One region of the Pseudoalteromonas sp. S1727 genome, then DNA from elsewhere that is predicted to be linked to it. Evidence: predicted binding sites of a transcription regulator. Region 1 holds the regulator's gene; the other holds the start of a gene.
The links. The regulator MetJ, encoded in region 1, represses methionine synthesis genes. The targets are predictions, from matches to a motif close to TAGACGTCTAGACGTCTA.

Region 1 (7,597 bases):
TAGGTAACTTAGGGCCATTGGCGTCGAAACCCGTTATGGAAGGGAAAGCGTTATTATTTAAACGTTTTGCTGGCCTTGATTCGATTGATATTGAAGTAAAGCACAACACCACAGAAGACTTTATCAATACCGTTGCTAATATTGCCGATACGTTTGGTGGTATCAACTTAGAAGATATCAAAGCGCCTGAGTGTTTTGAAATCGAAAAAGCATTAATTGAACGTTGTAGCATCCCAGTATTTCATGATGATCAACACGGTACCGCGATTGTGACCGCAGCAGGTATGATTAATGCGTTAGAAGTGCAAGGTAAAGATATTGAAGATGCGATTATCGTGTGTTTAGGTGCAGGGGCCGCAGCAGTTGCCTGCATGGAGCTACTCATTAAGTGTGGTGCATTGCGCGAACATATTTATATGCTCGATCGTAAAGGGGTTATTCATACTCGTCGTGATGACTTAAACGAATATAAGCAGCTATTTGCTAACAATACTGATAAACGTACCTTGCAAGATGTGATTGCAGATGCTGACGTGTTTGTTGGGGTGTCTGGGCCAAATCTATTAGCGCCAGAAGATCTTAAATTGATGGCTGATAAACCTGTGGTATTTGCTTGCTCAAACCCAGATCCAGAAATATCACCTGAGCTTGCTCACAGCGCTCGCAATGATTTAATTATGGCGACGGGTCGCTCTGATTATCCAAATCAAGTAAACAACGTATTGTGTTTCCCATTTATTTTTCGTGGTGCACTAGATGTACGCGCTAGCAAAATAAATGATGAAATGAAAATTGCGGCGGTTGATGCTATTCGTAGCATTGCTAAAGAGCCAGTCCCTGTAGAAGTATTAAAAGCCGCAGGTGTTGATAAGCTTGAGTTTGGCCCTGAGTACATCATTCCAAAACCAATGGATCCGCGTTTATTACCGCGTATCGCTAAAGCGGTCGCACAGGCGGCTATTGATTCTGGTGTCGCACGTATTGATATGCCTGAAAATTATATGGCTTAGATCGGAACATACAATAAAAAACCTCAGTACCGTTAAGTCGCTGAGGTTTTTTTGTATTTAATTCCTGAAGTATATTATTTTTAATCTTCGTTGAGTACAGGCACTTCTAAGCCCATTTCAAGCATGATTTTCTTCACTTCTTCAGGGACTTTCTCTGGATTATCTTTACGTAAGTCTTCATCGTTTGGCAATGGTTGGCCAGTAAACGCATGTAAAAACGCTTCACAAAGTAGTTCGCTATTGGTTGCGTGACGAAGGTTATTAATTTGACGGCGAGTACGCTCATCAGTTAAAACTTTTAATACATTAAGCGGGATCGAAACGGTGATCTTTTTAACTTGTTCTGATTTTTTCCCGTGTTCTGCGTATGGGTGAATATACTCACCATTCCATTTAGCCATAGGATGTGTCGTTGCCTCAGGTTGTTAATTGTTTGCGCGGCCTTTTGCGCACAAAGATGCCGAAATTCTATCGTTTTAAATAAGATAGTCAAATACTAGTTATTTAGCCATCTAGCAACATAAATGTTTTTACTGCCGTACTTGCACCTAAAACAGCATAAATGCTTTGACTTCTTAAATCCGATCCTCTAACCTTTTGGACGTCTAAACATCCATTTAATTGTAGGTGACGTTATGAGTCAAAAGAATAAAGCGACCATTGCAGTGCGTAATGGCATTGATGCAGATAAACATCACGGTGCTGTTGTGCCTCCCATTCATTTATCGACCACCTACTCATTTGCCGATTTTGATACCAAGCGTCAATATGATTACGGCCGCAGCGGTAATCCAAATCGTGACATTTTAGCTGAAACCCTAGCAAAGCTTGAAGGCGGTGCAAAGGGTATAATCACTGCAACAGGTATGGCTGCAGTGCATTTGGCCACACAACTACTGAGTAGCGATGATACCCTAGTGATCCCACATGATTGTTATGGTGGCAGTTATCGCTTATTTACTTCACTTGAAAAGCGTGGCTTATTAAAGTTAGTAGTTTTAGATTTAACTAAATCTGAAAACCATCAAAAAATTCTTGAGATAAAACCAAAGCTTATTTGGATTGAAACGCCAAGCAATCCAATTTTACGCTTAACAGATATTAAAGCGATCACCACAATTGCGAAGCAGTGTGGCGCATTAGTTGGCGCAGATAACACCTTTTTATCACCAGCATTACAAAACCCAATTGAGTTTGGTGTTGATATTGTGGTGCATTCGACGACTAAATATATCAATGGTCACTCTGATGTTGTAGGCGGTGCTGTGATTGCAGCAACCCAAGAGCTTGGCGATGAACTTGCTTGGTGGGCTAATAATATTGGTATTACAGGGGCGCCGTTTGATAGCTACTTAACTTTACGTGGCCTGCGTACTTTAAATGTTCGTTTGCGCCAGCACCAAGAGAATGCCTTTATTATTGCCGAGTATTTAGAAAACTCACCTTACGTGAGCCAAGTCTATTACCCAGGTCTTGAGTCTCACCCGCAACATGAGTTGGCAAAACAGCAACAACGTGGCTTTGGTGGTATGGTAAGCTTTGATATTAAAGGTGATATTAATGATGCAGCGGCATTTCTAACTAGCCTAGAAGAGTTCAGTTTGGCGGAATCGCTCGGTGGCGTAGAGAGTTTAATTTGTCATCCTGCAACCATGACCCATGCAGGAATGGAAGCGAATGCACGGTTAGCCGCTGGCGTAGGCGATACGCTGATCCGTATTTCGGTTGGTATTGAAGATGCCAAAGATTTGGTTGCTGATTTAGAACGCGTATTTAATAAGGTGAAACCTGGGCAAGGTCAGCACACAACGGCTGCAACATCGGTTTCTCAACAACAAGATCAAGAGCAATCAAGCTCATTTAAGCTGACTCCAGCACATACGGCTTTGTGGTAATAGAAATGGTAAATATAGTTCATAAATTTGGTGGTTCTAGTTTAAGTTCGGCAGAGCGTTATCAGGCCGTTGCTAATATTATTTTAGCGCATACTGAGGCGGGTGACTGTGTGGTGGTTTCTGCCGCAGGAAAAACCACCAATACGTTAGTTAAACTGTGGCAAAGCTACCAACAAGGTGATCAGCAAGCGGTTAGTGATATTTTACTACAACTTGATAATCATCAACGTACATTGATTGAGCAATTACTAAGCCCTACAGCGCGATATGCTGCATTAAATATACTTGAGCAAGAGTTGGCCTTAATAGCACAACAAGCGCAACAGCAAAGCTTACAGGAAGCTGCATTACTTGCTCATGGTGAAGTATGGTCGGCACGGCTATTAGCAACCTATTTGCAGCAACTTGGCCTTGCTGCAAATGATGTGGATGCACGGCAATTATTTACCTTAAATGATGGGCAATTATTACATCAAAAAAATCAACAAGCGTGTGCGCAGTTAATTTCGGCCAATAGCATTAATGTGGTTACAGGCTTTATTGCCGCCGATTGCCAAGCAAATACGGTAACACTTGGGCGTAATGGCAGTGATTACAGTGCAACTTTATTGGGGAGTTATTGTAATGCTCAACAAGTGTCAATTTGGACCGATACCCAAGGGGTTTTTAGTACTGATCCGCGTAAAGTTAAAAAAGCGATTAAGTACTCAAAGGTATGTCGTGGCCAAGCTAACCTGCTCGCCCGTTTAGGCAACCCTGTATTACATGCGAAAACACTTTCGCCATTAAAAAATACTGATATTAAATTAGTGGTCCGTAGCAGCTATGAAACAGAAGCCAGTGCCACGGAAATTGTTAAAGAAGGCTACAGTAAAGCGAAGCGTTTTATTACTACCTTAGAAAATATTGATTTACTGCGCATTGATCAGTTACGTGGTGGAGAAATTGGTGAATTAAGTCAACTTATTCAACATAGTTTGCATCACTTTATAGAAAATGGAGATACCTATTTATTGGTGCCAGCTAGCGCTACTCATCAAGTGGTCAGTCATTTGCAAGGTCGCGCTAATATTATTGAATCTAATTTACATGGTTGCGCCGTTGTCGCGCCAAGTAATGATGTGGCGCAACTATTTGAACAAGCAACTCAAGTGCTTACTGAGCAAAGCTTAACGCCACGTTTTAGCCACCAAGATGCAGACTATATTTTGTTGTTAACCGATCAATCAATTGATAGTGATGTATTAACCTTATTGCACGATAAATTGATCAACAAAGGTCAGGAGCTGGCTATTATTGTGGCGGGATTAGGCAATGTTGGCGAAGTGTTTATTGAGCAACTGAGTCAGCAACTGAATCGTTTGCAACACCATTTTAGCGTTAAATTGGTTGGTTTGTTACGCTCACGGGCAATGTTGTTTAGCCCAAGTGGTATTGCGCTAGAGCAGTGGCAATCACAGTGGCAAAACGAAGCGATTGATTATCAACAGGATGACTTATTAACGCGTATTAGTGAACTTGATTACGAACATAAAGTGGTGATTGATATTACCGCCAGTGAAGCATTTAGTGAGTTATATCCTGCGTTTGTAAATTTAGATTGTCATTTGATCAGCGCTAATAAATACGCCGGCACGGCCAATAATGATTGGTATCAAAACTTACGCCGTAATTTAGCTGAGCGTAATTTGTTATGGCGCTATAACACCAGCGTTGGTGCTGGTTTACCAATTAACTTTGCATTAGCTGATCTACAAAACAGTGGTGATAGCATTACCCACATTGAAGGGGTATTCTCGGGCACGCTTTCGTGGTTGTGCAGTCGTTATGATGGCAGTGTGCCGTTTTCAGATTTAGTACTGCAAGCGCAACAAATGGGATACACCGAGCCTGATCCTCGTGAAGACTTATCAGGGCGAGATATGCAGCGTAAGCTACTAATTTTAGCTCGTGAATTAGGTTTAACGTTGGAGCTAGACGACATTGCTTTAACGCCGTTAATGCCTGAGCAATTAGCGCAAGGTGATTGGCAATCTTTCCTTGATAACAAGCAGTTGCTTGATGACTTTATTGCTGAAAAAGCCGCTGATGCCGCTAAAGATAATAAAGTACTGCGTTATACCGGCGCGCTGACAATTGCCGAAGGCAAAGTAACCGCTAAAGTGGGATTGGCATACGCAACTCAAGGGGATGCCTTAGCTAACTTGACTCCTGGCGACAATATTTTTGTGATCAACAGCCAGTGGTATAGTGATAATGCCTTGGTGATCCAAGGCCCTGGTGCTGGTAAAGAAGTGACCGCCGCGGGCGTACATTCTGATTTATATTGGTTAATACAAAATCTAAAATAATCGAGATCATCAATGATAAAAAAGCGCCAGTCGGCGCTTTTTTACGTAGTTACGATTTTATATTGCGACGATTAAAACAGCTCTTCTTCTGTTTTAGTTTCTTCTTCAAAGACATTTTCCACATGTTGCATTACATACTTGGTTGGCGAGGTGCCTTTTTCAAAGTATTCAAAGCGACTGGTGTAATCATTTTTTTGACTCAGTAAACCGGTTGCTAAATCGATTCTTACCGACACGAGTCCTTCTGGTGGCTCAATCGGCGCTTCAGGTTTACCGTCGAGGGCAACACGCATAAAATCAACCCAAGCTGGCTGCGCTGTTTTGGCACCAGACTCCGCGCCGGATATTTGGCTTTTATCCATGTTGTTATTATAGGTTGAACGGCCAAGTGGGTTACCTGGGTTATCAAAGCCTACCCAAACTGAAGTCATCACATTGCGGTTAAAGCCACTAAACCAGGTATCAACAGAGTCATTGGTAGTCCCTGTTTTGCCTGAAAGGTCACGACGATCCAGCGCTTGCGCACGCCAGCCAGTACCACTCCAGCCGGTTTTATGTGCCCAGCTACCACCACCCCATATTGCGCTGTGCATTGCATCAGCAATTAAAAATGCATTTTGTTTCGAGATAATACGAGGTGCACAATGAGTCATCGATGCTTCTTGGCTGCTTTGAGGCTCAGTTGTTAACTCAAATTGTTCATTAGTTAACTGAGGTGCTACAGGATCACAAGCTAACAGTGGTGCTGTTTTAAATAATACATTACCTGCTGAATCTTGAATTTCATTAATGAAATACGGGGTGATCAAGTGGCCGCCATTGGCAAATGCACTCATACCACGAGCAAGCTCAAGCGGTGTAATTGACGCACTACCGAGTGCTAATGATTCACTTCGATTAATATCGCTATCTTGAAAGCCAAACTTTAATAAGTGATCAGCGGTGCGGTGTAAGCCAACGCCACGCAATAAGCGCACCGAAATAACGTTTTTCGACTGTGCCAATGCGCGACGAATACGGATCGGACCATTGTAAACTGCTGGGCTATTTTTTGGACGCCATGCCACGCCTAAGCTTTTATCCCATTGATTGATTGGTGCATCATTTAAAATAGAGGCTAAGGTATACCCATTGTTTAGCGCCGCAGAGTAAATAAATGGCTTAATATTAGAGCCCACTTGACGCTTCGCTTGGACGGCACGGTTATATTGACTTTGCTCAAAACTATAGCCGCCGACAATTGCTTTAATACGACCATCGTTAGGATCTAATGAAACTAATGCACTGGATGCTTCAGGCAATTGGCTAAGTAGATAGCTGCCATCGTCATTTTTACGCAACAGTATTTGCTCGCCTGGATTGAGTATGTCGCCAGCAGTTTTTGGTGGAAACCCTTGGCGATAGCGAGTGATATATTTACGCGCCCATTTCAGGTTGTTCCAATCAAGAGTAGCTTGCTCGCCATTTTTTAATAATACAGTTGCGCTTTGCTCGCTCACTTCAAGCACGGCGGCAGCTAATAATGGGCCGATTTCTTTTACTGGCCTTAGCTTTTCTAAAATGTCGCTATGGCTTAAAGCGGTTTGTGTTTCAAAATCCCATAACTGTTGCTCAGGGCCGCGGTAGCCATGGCGCATATCATACGCATGCAAGTTATTGACGAGGGCAGTTTGTGCCGCTGCCTGTACGTCAGATTCAACACTGGTAAAAACCTTAAAGCCGGTATTATAAGCTCGTTCGTAGCCGTATCGGGCCACCATTTCAGCGCGTACCATTTCTGAAATATAAGGTGCATACAGCTCGATTTCAGCCCCATGAAACTTAGCAGTAATAGGAGCGTTGGTAGCTTCATCATACTCGGCTCTAGAGATATATTTTTCATCTAGCATACGACCCAATACTACATTACGTCGCGCTTTGGCACGGATTGGGTTTCTAATTGGGTTTAATGCCGACGGCGCTTTAGGTAAGCCTGCTATCATCGCCATTTGCGCTAAATTTAATTCGTTTAGGTTTTTCCCGTAATAGACTTGTGCTGCGGCGCCGATGCCGAAAGCGCGATTACCTAATTCTATTTTATTTAGGTATAAAGCAAGTATTTCATCTTTGCTGAGTAAATTTTCGATATGCAGTGCGATAAAAATTTCTTTGACCTTACGAATGTAGGCTTTTTCTCGTGTTAAGAAAAAGTTACGGGCTAGCTGCATGGTAATAGTACTTGCGCCTTGTTTTTTCTCTCCCGTTGAAATTAATACGAGCGCTGAACGCAAAATACCTATAGGATCTATGCCTATATGGTCATAAAAACGATTGTCTTCAGTGGCTAATATAGCATCTATAA
Region 2 (7,597 bases), on a different contig from region 1:
CTACCGTGAAGCCAAAGTGCTCAAACAGCTCATTAGCTGGCGCTGATTCACCAAAGGTGGTCATGCCCACAACTGCGCCGTTTAGGCCAACGTATTTGTACCAGTAATCAGCAATACCTGCCTCTACTGCTACGCGGCGTGAAACTGCAGCTGGTAGTACGCTTTCTTTGTAGGCAGCGTCTTGTGCATCAAATACATCAGTTGATGGCATAGATACAACACGTACTTTTTTACCTTGCTTACGAAGTTCAGCCGCTGAATCTTGGGCTAATTGCACCTCAGAACCTGTCGCGATAAAGATAAGCTCTGGCTCACCATCACAGCTAAGTACATAACCGCCTTTTTTCACATTGCTTAATTGCTGCGCTGAGCGAGTTTGTTGCTCAAGGCCTTGGCGAGTGAAGATAAGTGACGTTGGGCCATCTTTGCGTTCAATTGCTTGTTGCCATGCAATAGCAGATTCAACTTGGTCGCACGGGCGCCAGTTAACTAAGTTAGGCGTTAAACGCATGCTAGCAATTTGCTCTACTGGTTGGTGCGTTGGACCATCTTCACCTAAACCAATTGAATCGTGCGTATAAACAAAAATGCTTGGCACTTTCATCAACGCCGCCATACGTACTGCATTACGTGCGTATTCCATAAACATTAGGAACGTAGCACCGTAAGGTATAAAGCCTTTATGCAGTGCAATACCGTTCATGATGGCTGACATACCAAACTCACGTACACCGTAGTAGATGTAGTTACCGCTGGCATCGTTTGCTTCAAGACCTTTAGAGCCTTTCCAAATTGTTAAGTTAGAACCTGCTAAATCCGCAGAGCCGCCCATAAATTCAGGTAATAAAGGACCAAATGCATTTAATGCATCTTGTGATGCTTTACGTGAAGCTGGGTTTGCAGGGTTTGCATCAAGCTGTTCAATATACGCTTGTGATTTTTCTGCCCAATCAGCAGGTAATTCACCGCTGGTACGGCGTTTAAACTCGGCTGCTAATTCAGGATGTGCAGCTGCGTATGCGGCAAACTTTTCATCCCAGTTAGCTTCTAGTTGCTTACCTTTTTCTTTGCCATCCCACTGACTGTAGATATCAGCTGGGATGTCAAATGCTTCACCAGTCCAACCAAGGAACTCGCGCGCAGCTTTGATTTCGTCTTCACCTAGTGGTGCGCCGTGGCAATCATGGCTACCTGATTTGTTAGGAGAGCCATAACCAATCACTGTTTTACAACAAATTAGAGTTGGTTTATCAGTGATGCTACGTGCTTCTTCGATTGCTGCACGAATTGCATCTGAATCATGGCCATCAACGCCGCTTACCACATGCCAGCCGTAGGCTTTAAAGCGCGCTGGGGTATCGTCGCTAAACCAGCCTTCAACTTCACCATCAATTGAAATGCCGTTGTCATCCCAAAATGCCACTAATTTACCAAGGCCTAATGTGCCTGCAAGTGAACACGCTTCGTGAGAAATACCTTCCATAAGGCAACCATCACCTAAGAAAGCATACGTAAAGTGATCAACGATATCGTGACCTTCACGGTTAAACTGTGCTGCCAATGCTTTTTCAGCAATCGCCATACCTACCGCATTTGTGATCCCTTGACCAAGTGGACCCGTAGTGGTCTCAATACCTGGTGCATAACCATACTCTGGGTGACCTGGAGTTTTTGAATGCATTTGGCGGAAGTTTTTAATTTCCTCAATTGGCAAATCATAACCACTTAAGTGCAATAGAGAATAAATCAGCATTGAACCGTGGCCGTTTGAGAGTATAAATCGATCTCTGTCTACCCACTCTGGATTGGTTGGATTGTGGTTTAGATAGTCGCGCCATAATACTTCTGCGATATCCGCCATGCCCATAGGGGCTCCAGGGTGGCCTGATTTGGCCTGTTGTACTGCGTCCATTGATAAGACGCGAATAGCATTTGCAAGTTCTTTGCGAGACGGCATGAATTCTCCTACCTTTAACTGTATTTGCGCTGGTTGTTGTGTGTTTTTCAAGAACACCCATTCTTACTTATTGTAGGGGCTGTGTGCAATTAAAAACCCTGATTAAATTAGCTATTATGAAAATTTTTTAAGAACAAAAAGTTATTAGTAATTTTATTTAGACGTCTAGGCGTAAAAACACTATGCAACTATCGTTGTTTTCGATAAAATACGCCCCTTAATTTTTTAGCGCTCTTACCGACGTTTGTGAAGCGCAATATTTGTGAGCAGAAAGACAATGGCAAAACATTTATTTACTTCTGAATCAGTTTCTGAAGGTCATCCGGATAAAATCGCGGATCAAATCTCTGACGCGGTACTTGATGCCATCTTAGAGCAAGATTCTCATGCACGTGTTGCGTGTGAAACTTACGTGAAGACCGGTATGGTTATGGTTGGTGGTGAAATCACTACTAGCGCCTGGGTTGATATTGAAGAAATCACCCGTAAAACGGTACGTGAAATTGGTTACACACATTCAGACATGGGTTTTGATGCTGATTCGTGTGCAATCTTAAATACAATCGGTAAGCAGTCTCCAGACATCAACCAAGGTGTTGACCGTACTAGCCCTGAAGAACAAGGCGCTGGTGACCAAGGTTTAATGTTTGGTTATGCGTGTAACGAAACTGAAGTATTAATGCCTGCACCTATCACTTACTCTCACCGTTTAGTACAACGCCAAGCGCAAGTACGTAAAAGCGGCGAGCTTGAGTGGTTACGCCCAGATGCAAAATCACAGGTTACTTTTGCATATGAAAACGGCAAACCAGTCGGCATTGATGCAGTTGTTCTTTCTACTCAACACTGTGATTCAATCTCACAAAATGATCTAGTAGAAGCAGTGATGGAAACCATCATCAAGCCTGTATTACCTGCAGAGCTAATTTCTAAAGCAACTAAGTTCTTTATTAACCCAACGGGTCGTTTTGTTATCGGTGGCCCTATGGGTGACTGTGGTCTTACTGGTCGTAAAATCATCGTTGATACCTACGGCGGTATGGCTCGTCACGGTGGCGGTGCTTTCTCTGGTAAAGATCCATCAAAAGTTGACCGCTCAGCTGCATACGCTGCGCGTTACGTTGCGAAAAACGTGGTTGCTGCTGGTCTTGCTGATAAATGTGAGCTACAAGTATCTTACGCAATTGGTGTTGCGGAGCCTACGTCAATCAGTGTTGAAACGTTTGGTACAAGTAAATTAGAAGAAGGTCGTTTAATCGAACTTATTCGTGAACACTTTGACTTACGCCCTTACGGCCTAATTCAAATGCTTGATCTTGAGCGCCCAATTTATCAACCAACCGCTGCTTACGGGCACTTTGGTCGTGATGAATTCCCATGGGAACGCACAGACAAAGCAGACGCACTTCGCGCAGCAGCTGGTCTTTAATTCCAGCCTTTGTGTGAATGTAAAAAAAGCGCCAATCGGCGCTTTTTTTTATACCTGCTGATTATACTGTTATAAACTTTAGGTTATTTGTCGCGAGGTAAACTCGCTGCTAGATAACGTAGGCGCGGGTTTATCCCCACATACCGTAGGCGCGAGTTTATCCCCGCAATTAAATTAATGTGCTTTAAGTAATTTATTCACAAAGAGATTATGAGGCGCTGTGATTTAGAGTAAAATAGGGGCTAGGTTTTAGGGAAGTGACTAGCTGCTAAGGGTGTATTCGAAGCTCGTTACCCTTAGCCCGTGGCTTTCTCTTTTCAATGCTGCGCCTCGGTGGTGAAATAGACTTGTCGCCATAAATGGCGACCTACAGAAGCACAGCTGATATTACTTGTATGCGAGTTGCTTGCCACCGCGAAGGTAAAAGTTATTGTCGCGAGGTAAACTCGCTGCTACACGCGTAGCCGTGGGTTTATCCCCACATAACGTAGGCGCGAGTTTATCCCCGCAATTAAACCTAGATGCTAGCGTGTATTCTGAACCCGTCGCCCGAAGCCCGTAGCGCTTTACCTAACGCCTAACTTATCAATGTAAGTATTTTTTCATACCCAGCTACACCCCACACTATCATCAATATCAACAGCGCTAAACTAACCGCTGCTGAAGCAATATCTTTCGCACGTCCTGAAAGCACATGGTATTCAACGCCAACGCGATCTGTTAATGCTTCAATAGCTGAGTTGAGGAGTTCAACCACTAATAAAAATAAAAAGCTAACAACCAGCATTACCCAATGTTGCAGTGATTGCGCAAGCCAAAATGATAATGGGAGTAACACTAGCCCTAAAGCGAGCTCTGTGCGAAAAGCTGATTCTTCCTGAAAAGCCGCTTTAAACCCCTTAATTGAGCATTGAGTGGCTTTAAAAAGACGACCTAAGCCTATGCCATTTGGTTTATTAACTAGGTTAATGTTTGGTTTGTTCATGTTTAGTATCTTAACAGCTCATCAGAAATTATTTGTGCCTTGAGTTAGCAAATGCCACGCTTGCGCCATGTATTGATTATACGCATGCTCTGTTGCAGCATCGATCACTTTAAACGATTGTGTTTGCGTTGGCATTAGCTGTATTTTATCGAGCGAGTTTACAGCATAGTACTCATATAATGCATTTAAATCACCACGCCATAATTGCTTATTATTACGTACAGTTTGAAAACCAAAAACAGTCCGTTCAGCGGGCGCTGTTAATAGTGACTGTCCGACACTATAAAATTCCGTACTAGCTGGTGCTATTAAATTCAACAAGGTTGGCGCGATATCCATATGACTAGCTATTTGTTGAGAGTTCACCATATTTGAGTTCACTCCGTTGCCATAAATAATTAAAGGCACATGAGTCAATTCGTATAAATTAGGCCGAGGATGTAAATAGCGCCGGCTGTAATGGTCACCCGTAATAATAAATAACGCATCGGGGTAGCGTTGTTGCATATTACGTACAAATGCGCCTAACATTTTATCGCTATACCATAAGTGCCCAAGCACATAAGGATCAAGTACTTGTGTTTCTAATTCTTGAATTTCTGCAGGGTAATCAGCGGCAGTTTTAAACGGGTAATCATACTGATTTAGATCTAAGTTAAAAGGTCCATGATAACTGCCGCTCATGATCACATTAAAGCTTTTTGGCTGTGTTTTCGCAGCAACCAAATCAAATAACTGAGCATCATCAATCCCCCAAACCCCGGCACTCCCCTTACCGCCAGCATCTGTAGCAGAGTACACCTTATCGGCACCTTGAGAGAGGACATATTGGCCAACATTCTGCCATGACAATAAACCGCCATAAAAAATTGACTGGTATAACCTAACTGTTCCAACTGATTGAATAATGACAATTTACTAGCTGGTTGCTGTGGCCCTATAAGGCTCATATTGACCCCTGCATAAGGGATCCCAGATAAAATACTCGATAACGAGTTCATAGTGCTACTGGCTGCTGGTAACACGTTATCTAAATAAATCCCCTTGCTAGCGAGGCTTTTTAGCTCGTTGGTTAAGTTAAGTGAAGCATATTTTTGTTGTAACGGCCATGAATCGTAACTTTCCATCACAATAAAAAATATTTGTGACGGGGCTGCCAACAGCGGCTCACTGCTGTGTTGCTTTAACTCTACTAACCCGTCTGGAGCAATTGTGGTATTACTTTTTAAGTATGGATTTTCACCGTCTAAACCATGACTTTGTAGTTCATTATAATCCTTAATAGCATACACAAAACTGCGAAATGGATTTATAACTAAACTATTTACAAACGGATCAAGGGTAACGGCAGACCACTTTCGCGAAGCTGGGCGTGACTCGAACGAACCGCGAATAGCACAGACAAATAACACTATGATCAAAACAATTAAAAATGTTCGTTTCCACTTACAATCAGTAAAAATACGCTCTAAAAAACCATAAGGTTGCCGATCAATTAACTGGCATAACTTAAATGCAACCACTAACAATACTAATAAACTCAGGACACTGCCCCATGGCTGATATTGCTTTATTGCAGTTAAAGCAATTGCTTGCTGATCGTCATGTAGCCCTTCAAACATAAAGTAATTGAATTGACTGCCGTATTCAGCAATATATGTGATGCTGGTTATACAAAGTAAAATAGCAACCACAAAGAAAAGCTTGGCGGTCAATACACGCACCGCTCTGACCCAATGCCACAGTCGCAGTGGTTGTAAAATACAATTGAGTAGAAAAGGAATACTAAAGCAGACGCCACTGGCGGCGGAGTCAAATGCAAACCCCGTTTTTAAGGTATTTAAAATTGTATCAACATCTAATGGGGCAGTGATCCGGTTATGAAAATAAACCAAAAAGAACACCCGAAAGCTCATAAATAGCAAAACACCCATAAACCAAAGTGTCGCTATGCGCCAGCTTTCGTTAACAAATGCAAACCATCTGCTTGATTTAAATACCGATGATACCAACACCTTTGCTGTCCTTAAAATAGAATATTCCCAAAAAGGGAATGTTACCTATTTTAGTTACGCAAACAATGCTGACTTTGTAATATTTTGTAAAAAAGTTCAAATAAAACACTTAAATTACATGACGTTAACAAATCAACCCGATTCCTATTTTTACGTGTTGTTGGGTTATTTCTATTACTGCTGATGAGTACAGTCGCCAAGCTGTGTTATTTGCTCATTTGGTTGGAAAGTTTTATCAAGTAAACGTTGCTTTAACGCAAGTAAAGTGTGTAATGCACTTTTGAGCCCAATTTTATTACTGAGCCAATGAGGAAGCGCCCCGCCTGGGTCCGCGTATACAACATGACGAATAGTCAATTGCGTCAGCCCTTGATTACGAACTTCAGTTAATAACCAACTTGCCTTAAGGTCAGTGATGCGGATCACTTCCTCGCGCTTATCAAGGAAATCTGGAAAAGCAGCAATCGTTAACTCAGTTTGTGTGTCACTAACACGTCGGTAGCATGAGTAGCTCACCATATCGCGATCTGTAACCGGCCATGGTGAATCAAATTGGGTATAAACGATGTTTTCTGAGGGACTTAAACGCTTTAATACTTGTACATTAGCTACATTTTCAATCCATAAGGGAGCACTTTCGGTATCGCTTAGCAACACCATAAAATCACTCGCTGTGACCCCTTCGATAGTAATCTCAGCCTGCACTTCAAAAATACCATTTGCATGTTTTTTATAGTGCACGCTCGCCCCATCATACTGCTTCCAAAGCTGCCACTGGGCAGGCTGTGCCGCAAGCTGGACGCTAAAAAGCAGCGCTAATAATAGCATTTGCTGTCGCATACATACTCCCTTATGCGCTGAACAATCCTTATTGCCAATAAGGCGGTATTTTATATGACGCTAAACGACTTTGCTCCATTGCATTAACCAAGAACTCTGATTTTTTTTCTAGCCAGCTTTGGATTTTTGCAAGCTCTTCATCATCCTGCCCAGCGCATAGCTGTTTTAGGTACTCTAGTGTACTCAGCTCATACATACCGTGTGAAATATCTAACCACGGGATGCGAAACTCACTACGTTCATCTTTTTCAAATAACGCCCCTAAACAGTTACCACTGAGTAAGCTATTTTCAAGACGGGTACGTAAATCCAAATAATCTTTTGATGTTAATGTTTTTTGCTCTGGCAGCAATTGGTGAAGGTCTTGCCAG

Region 2: the regulator MetJ is predicted to act here: its motif matches at 2,116-2,133, upstream of metK (methionine adenosyltransferase).

The regions. Positions count from the first base shown of each region.
Region 1 covers NZ_PNDT01000090.1:12,749-20,345, reverse strand. Annotated here, with positions in the region: gene CWB85_RS17640 (malic enzyme-like NAD(P)-binding protein) at 1-1,010, shown strand, start outside; gene metJ (met regulon transcriptional regulator MetJ) at 1,091-1,411, opposite strand; gene metB (cystathionine gamma-synthase) at 1,646-2,905, shown strand; gene metL (bifunctional aspartate kinase/homoserine dehydrogenase II) at 2,911-5,256, shown strand; gene CWB85_RS17620 (penicillin-binding protein 1A) at 5,328-7,597, opposite strand, start outside.
Region 2 covers NZ_PNDT01000005.1:15,562-23,158, forward strand. Annotated here, with positions in the region: gene tkt (transketolase) at 1-1,957, opposite strand, end outside; gene metK (methionine adenosyltransferase) at 2,235-3,386, shown strand; gene CWB85_RS00815 (diacylglycerol kinase) at 3,964-4,371, opposite strand; gene CWB85_RS22735 (LTA synthase family protein) at 4,393-5,172, opposite strand; gene CWB85_RS22945 (sulfatase-like hydrolase/transferase) at 5,058-6,386, opposite strand; gene CWB85_RS00825 (START domain-containing protein) at 6,561-7,226, opposite strand; gene CWB85_RS00830 (CYTH and CHAD domain-containing protein) at 7,255-7,597, opposite strand, start outside.